Regions from separate parts of the Klebsiella sp. MISC125 genome, predicted to be linked through region 2. Evidence: predicted binding sites of a transcription regulator. Region 2 holds the regulator's gene; the other holds the start of a gene.
The links. Region 2 encodes PhoB, which activates phosphate uptake and scavenging genes when phosphate is short. Its sites were predicted from a motif close to CTGTCATAAAACTGNCNNAT; they were not measured.
Positions count from the first base shown of each region.

Region 1 (3,689 bases), 1.5 Mb from region 2:
GTCGCCATTAGCGAGCCCCCTCATTCTTAGCCAGGCGCATAATCATGAACTTCGAGGCAGCCAGTACAATAAAGGTGATCACAAACAGAATCAGACCCAGCTCCATCAATGCTGCAACGTGCAGGCCGGTTTCCGCTTCGGCAAACTCATTCGCCAACGCAGAGGTGATACTGTTGCCCGGCATAAACAGCGAGGCGCTATCGAGCTGATAGGTGTTGCCGATAATAAAGGTCACCGCCATGGTTTCCCCCAGCGCACGTCCCAACCCGAGCATTACCCCACCGATAACACCGTTTTTGGTAAAGGGCAGAACGATACGCCAGATAACTTCCCACGTCGTACAGCCGATACCGTAAGCGGACTCTTTCATCATCACCGGCGTCTGTTCGAAAACGTCACGCATAACGGCAGCGATATAAGGAATGATCATGATCGCCAGGATGACGCCTGCGGCGAGAATACCGATACCAAATGCCGGGCCAGCGAACAAAGCGCCAACGAAAGGAATGTTGGACAAGACGTTGCCAACGGGTTCCTGGAAGTAAGTCGCAAACAGCGGAGCAAAAATGAACAGGCCCCACATGCCGTAAACGATACTGGGAATTGCCGCCAGCAGCTCAATGGCGATGCCCAGAGGACGCTTCAGCCAGGCTGGCGATAGTTCCGTCAGGAACAGTGCGATACCAAAGCTCACCGGTACGGCAATCAGCAGCGCGATAAATGAGGTGACCAGCGTGCCGTAAATCGGCACCAGAGCACCGAAAATCTGGTTCGGCGCATCCCACTCTTTGGTCCATAAGAAGGCAAAGCCGAATTTTTCAATGCTTGGCCAGGAAGAGATAATGAGGGAGACGATGATGCCGCCCAGCATCAATAGCACAATCAGCGCCGCCAGTTTTACCAGCACGCTGAAAATTATGTCACCCTTTTTCCCCGGAGGGTTGAATGCCGGCTTGGTTGCAGCCATAAATTACTCTTCAGTTTCGGGCCAGAAAAAACCGTAGTTTACTGATCTTTCTGGCAAAGGTAATACCATACCCTAAATAATTCGAGCTGCTGGAACATGGCCGGCAGCTCGATATTCCGCGGGTATTAGTACAGCGCTTTACCGCTGCTGTCTTTCACGTTGGTCTTCCATGCAGCGCGAACCTGCTCAACCACGCTATCCGGCAGGGATGCGTAGTCCAGTGCGTTTGCTTCTTTACCGCCGTTTTTATACGCCCAGTCGAAGAACTTCAGCACTTCAGCAGTCTGCTCTGGCTTAGTGGAAGCCTTGTGAACCAGGATGAAGGTTGTAGAGGTGATAGGCCATGCATTTTCACCTTTCTGGTTAGTCAAATCCTGTGCGAAGGATTTGCTCCAGTCGATACCTTTCGCTGCGTTAGCGAAGTTATCTTCAGTCGGGCTAACCGGCTTACCGTCTGCTGACAGCAGCTTGGTATAAGCCAGGTTATTCTGTTTAGCGTAAGCATATTCGACGTAGCCGATAGAACCCGGCAGACGCTGAACGAAAGCGGCGATGCCGTCGTTGCCTTTACCGCCCAGACCAGTCGGCCAGTTTACGGTAGAACCTGCGCCAATTTTAGATTTCCACTCTTCGTTCACTTTCGCCAGGTAGCTGGTGAAGACGAAGGAAGTACCGGAACCATCAGCACGACGCACAACGGCGATGTTCTGAGAAGGCAGCTTCAAACCAGGGTTCAGTTTGGTGATGGCTTCATCATCCCACTTCTTGATTTTACCCAGGTAGATGTCACCCAGCGTTTTACCGTCAAGCACCAGTTCACCTGATTTGAGACCCGGGATGTTCACCGCCAGCACCACGCCGCCGATAACGGTCGGGAACTGGAACAGGCCTTCCTGAGCCAGTTTGTCGTCAGCCAGAGGAGCATCAGAAGCACCGAAATCTACGGTGTTGGCAGTGATTTGTTTTACGCCGCCAGAGGAGCCGATACCCTGGTAGTTAACTTTGTTACCAGTTTCTTTGTTATAGGTATCTGCCCATTTGGCATACACCGGCGCGGGGAAAGTTGCACCTGCGCCAGTCAGGCTTGCTGCTGCAAAAACAGAGAAAGCGCTCATCGATAAGGTCGCGGCGACAACTGTTGCGACGGTGGTACGCATAACTTTCATAATGTCTCCTGCTGGATTCGTAAATCATTGTTTCGAAGCTATGGTGAGCAAAATAGGACAAACAGGTGACAGTTATATGTAAGGTTTATGACAGTTTAATGACAGTGAAATTTAGCGGGCAATATTTTGATTTTTAATAAGACTTACTGGCTGAAAATAGCCAGCAACCTATTGATATGACAGCGGCTGTCATAAACAACCGCTAAGTGATTTAGTTAGTGAACTCAATCGTCAGCGTTGCGCTGGCGGTAAACTTACCCGGTTTTGGACGCGCACCGGTCAAACTGGCAGGTGCCGCAGAGAAAGTGACTGAACCACTTTTTCGCCCAATAATCGTTGTACGTCCCATATCCGCAGCCAGAAGGCCATTGAGAACGCTAATTTCATTATCGAACTTGTTGTAAACTTTTATCCCAACGTCTTCATTATCAGTCACGACCATTGAGTTATCTGCATTGCGATCGGTACCAGAAAAAGAGATATCGACACCCTGCGTTCGATCGTCCCCCATTCCGGTGCACTCGACATTAACTGTTTTAGTGATTTTCCGTGAAGTAATGGCCTGCCCGACGGTGGTCGAAAAGTCCGAAGCAGGAATTGAGTCAAAATCAAAATAAATGTCCTGATCGGCGTTGATCGTGCAGGACTGCGGTGCACTCAGGCTGCCTGAGATACGTACTTTTGCCACAACATCACCACGAACAGAGTTACTGGATATATTGGCATATACCAACGCAACATCCGTTGGGGGAATAATAACTGTCCCATTAATTGAGCGCTTAACGCGAAATGAAAGTTGCGAATCTGTCCCTGTTTGAAGCCAAATCCCCACAGCAGAAGTTTTGCTCCCTTCGCAAACGTGATTTGTTGTCGTTGTCTGGTTAGAAACATGCTCAAAAGGAACATTTTTATAACCGGCATTCAGAACGTATATTCTCGTGCCTACATCAATGTCTTCATTGATGTAATAAAAGGCAAGTCCATTTTTAGTTTGAGTATAAACCATGCCTGGCGCAGGGTCTGCTGAGTAGTAAATTTCATGGAAAGAGCCGTCGCGGTGTGTAGTATCACAGATACATTCAACGCGATAGGTTTCAGAGGATGTTGCATTAGCGACATCCATTAATGTTGTACCTGCCACATTGTTTTGAGCGCTAACTGTCGCGAGTGGAAATTGAAGATTTAACGTATTCATTCCATTCGTTGGCGTACATGTCCCCGCAGTCGCCGCATAACCTAAAGGTAACCCGGTAAAAAAGAGCATTGCACAACAAACGCTATTCCATATTTTCATAATATAAACACCGTATTTACGATCGTTCCATATATCAACACTATCTTAAGGTCAGTAGCTGTTTTTATTTACAAGTACTATCAATTTGTATTAGCTCATTATTTTTTGGTTCTGATAGTTTATAATTCACAGTACATGTATTTTGTCCCACTACCGTAAAATGCCCCTCTAATGGCATACCGGACAGATAAAGCTCGCCATTATCGCCGACGATTCCGCTTACGGTTCCTGAATCCAAATCAGCTGTCGCCATTGCCCCGAA
Region 1 covers NZ_CP180448.1:6,255,569-6,259,257, reverse strand. Annotated here, with positions in the region: gene pstA (phosphate ABC transporter permease PstA) at 1-8, opposite strand, end outside; gene pstC (phosphate ABC transporter permease PstC) at 8-967, opposite strand; gene pstS (phosphate ABC transporter substrate-binding protein PstS) at 1,093-2,133, opposite strand; gene ACMYSL_RS29245 (fimbrial protein) at 2,345-3,427, opposite strand; gene ACMYSL_RS29240 (fimbria/pilus outer membrane usher protein) at 3,492-3,689, opposite strand, start outside.
Region 1: the regulator PhoB is predicted to act here: its motif matches at 2,219-2,238, upstream of pstS (phosphate ABC transporter substrate-binding protein PstS).

Region 2 (3,689 bases):
GCTCATTTTTGGCAATTAAACGTTCCGGCAGCAAGAAGCTAAAACGCGTCCCTTTGCCCAGCGTGCTTTCAATTTCAAGACGACTGTCGTGATGACTGATCGCGTGTTTAACAATCGCCAGCCCCAAACCGCTGCCGCCGGTTTGCCGCGATCGTGCCTTATCAACACGGTAGAAACGTTCGGTCAGGCGCGGAATATGCTCCGGAGAAATTCCCGGCCCGTTATCCTCGACGCTAAACAACGCGCCGTGAGATGCCCGCTTCCAGCTCACGGTGATTTCCGTTCCCGCCGGAGTATGATTGACCGCGTTATACACCAGGTTGGAAATCGCGCTACGCAGTTGTTCTTCATTCCCCAACACTTTCAGCGACTCATCGACGGAAAAATGCAGAACATGCTTCTGCTGACTCAGGGTTTGCGCCTCGCGCTCCACCACCCGCAGCATCATCGGCACATCGATTCTATCGTTCATCGCCAGTACCGGCGCGGCCTCTATTCGTGACAGCGTCAGCAGTTGTTTAACCAGGCCTTCCATACGCTGGGTTTGCTCACGCATGGTGTGTAACGCTTTCTCGCGCGTGCCCCCTTCCAGTATCTGCTCCTGCATCATCTCCAGATACCCCTGCAACACCGTCAGCGGGGTTCGCAGCTCGTGGCTGACGTTGGCAAAGAAGTTACGTCGCGCCCCTTCGAGCTGATGCATCTGCGTAACATCACGCGCCACCATCAGCAGCTGTTTGTCGCTGTAGGGCATCACGCGAATTTCCAGATGCCTGGCATTATTCAACACCAGATTCAACGGCTTCGAGAAATCACGATATTTCAGGTAGTTGGCAAATTCCGGGTAGCGCAGCAGGTTAAGGATGTTCTGTCCGTTATCGTCCGGCCAGCGCAGATTAAGCGTCTGCTGGGCCAGGCCATTACACCAGAACATCACGCCCTCTTCGGTAGTTAAAACCACCGCATCAGGGAGAGATTCTGCACCGCTGCGAAAACGCTTTATAAGACTACCCAGCTCGCGACGGCGCTTTTTATTACGCATCTGCATCTGATGCAGGCCGTACAACAGCGGTTCCCAACTGCCGCTGCCCGGCGGTGGCGTCATGCTGCGGTCAACCCACAGCCACCACGACAGACGCATAAGATTCCAGAAATGCCAAATAAGAAGACCCGTCACCGCCGCCAGCAAAAACCACGGCAGGTGACCAAAAATCGCCCCGAGGATCAGGGCCGGGATACAACACAAGAAAAGCTCAAGCGCCAGCCTTTTCCATGACAGCCGTTCCAGCACGGTTCACACTCCTGTCGAGATTCAGAAACGGGCGGAGAAACGATATCCCGTGCCGCGAACCGTTTGTACCATCCGGTCATGGCCGCTATGTTCCAGCGCTTTACGCAGGCGGCGAATATGTACATCCACCGTTCTGTCTTCTACATATACGTTAGTTCCCCAAACGTGGTTGAGCAGCTGTTCGCGGCTATAAACACGCTCCGGGTGGGTCATAAAGAAGTGTAATAATTTAAACTCGGTCGGCCCCATATCCAGCGGGTTTTCACCAGTCATGACGCGATGAGAAGAAGGGTCGAGGCTCAGTCCCTGCATTTCAATCACCTCTTCCACCGCCATCGGCGAAATGCGTCGCATCACGGCTTTAATTCGCGCCACCAGCTCTTTCGGAGAGAATGGCTTGGTGATGTAATCATCCGCGCCGGTTTCCAGGCCGCGAACGCGATCTTCCTCTTCACCACGGGCGGTCAACATCACCACCGGAATCTCGCGGGTCATCGCTTCGCGCTTGAGCTGTTTAATAAACTGTAAACCTGAGCCACCCGGTAGCATCCAGTCGAGCAGGATCAAATCAGGCCAGGGTTCATTGAGTTGATTGACCGCGCTGTCAAAATCTTCCGCCTCGATGGGCTGAAAGCCGTTTTGCTCCAGAACAAAGCAGACCATTTCGCGGATTGGAGCTTCATCTTCAACGACCAGAATTCTTCTCGCCATTATTTACCCTGTATTTTTTAGCCATCAGTATAGAAGTGCGCGGCCATTATGCGTCAGATTTATGACAGATTTATGAAAAAAATGACGGGCAGATGAACAAGGGATTTTGAATTGTGACACGGACTTATCTCACTGAAGACCAGTGTTATAATGCCGCTTACGCTTTTTTCGCTACGGGACCACTATGCGCATCCTTCACACTTCTGACTGGCACCTTGGGCAAAATTTTTATAGCAAAAGCCGCGCCGCTGAGCATCAGGCGTTTCTCGACTGGCTGCTGACCAGCGCCCAGGAGCATGAGGTTGATGCCATTATTGTCGCGGGCGATATTTTTGATACTGGCTCCCCGCCGAGCTACGCGCGTGAGCTGTATAACCGGTTTGTCGTTCAGCTACAGCAGACCGGCTGCCAACTGGTGGTACTGGCGGGAAACCACGATTCGGTGGCGACCCTCAATGAATCGCGGGATATTCTCGCCTTCCTGAAAACCACGGTAGTCGCCAATGCCGGTCACGCTCCTTTTATTCTGCCCTTGCGTGATGGTTCAGCGGGGGCGATTTTTTGCCCTGTGCCGTTCCTGCGCCCGCGCGAGCTAGTGACCAGCCAGGCCGGTCACTCCAGCGGTGAAAAGCAGAAGCAGCTCCTCACCGCCATCAGCGACTACTACCAGCAGCAGTATCAGCAGGCCTGCGAACTGCGCGGCGACCGACCGCTGCCGATTATCGCCAGCGGTCATTTGACCACCGTCGGCGCCAGCAAAAGCGACGCGGTTCGCGAAATCTATATCGGCACCCTCGATGCCTTTCCGGCAAGCCACTTTCCCCCTGCCGATTACATCGCGCTTGGCCATATTCACCGGGCGCAAGTGGTGGGCGGCTGCGAGCATATTCGCTACAGCGGATCGCCCATCCCGCTGAGCTTTGACGAAACCGGGAAAAACAAAAGCGTCAACCTGGTGACCTTCACCAACGGATGTCTAACAGACGTCACGCCGCTCATCGTCCCCATTACCCAGCCGCTGGCGGTATTAAAGGGCGATTTCGCCAGCATCAGCGAGCAGTTGAATCAGTGGCAAGATAATAGCCAGCAACCCGCCGTCTGGCTGGATATTGAGATCACCAGCGACGAATATTTGCATGATATTCAACGCAAAATTCAGGCACAGACCGAAACGCTACCGGTAGAAGTGCTGCTGGTGCGCCGCAGCCGCGCCCAGCGCGAGCGCATTCTGGCGGGCGAGCGCCGGGAAACGCTCAGCGAACTGCAGGTCGAAGATGTGTTTGCCCGTCGCCTGGCGCTGGAAACCCTGGAAGAGTCGCAGCAACAGCGCCTGGAGCAGCTGTTTAACGAGACGCTGCATAGCCTGAACGATGAGGATCGTCTGTGAAAATCCTGAGCTTACGTCTGAAAAACCTCAACTCGCTAAAAGGCGAGTGGAAAATCGATTTCACCGCCGAGCCGTTCGCCAGCAACGGGCTGTTTGCCATTACCGGGCCGACCGGTGCCGGAAAAACCACCCTGCTCGACGCCATCTGTCTCGCGCTGTACCACGAAACCCCGCGTCTGAGCAGCGTGTCACAATCACAAAACGATCTAATGACCCGCGACACCGCAGAATGTCTGGCAGAAGTGGAGTTCGAGGTCAAAGGTATCGCCTACCGCGCCTTCTGGAGCCAGAACCGGGCAA
Region 2 covers NZ_CP180448.1:4,804,485-4,808,173, forward strand. Annotated here, with positions in the region: gene phoR (phosphate regulon sensor histidine kinase PhoR) at 1-1,291, opposite strand, end outside; gene phoB (phosphate response regulator transcription factor PhoB) at 1,313-2,002, opposite strand; gene sbcD (exonuclease subunit SbcD) at 2,187-3,389, shown strand; gene sbcC (exonuclease subunit SbcC) at 3,386-3,689, shown strand, end outside.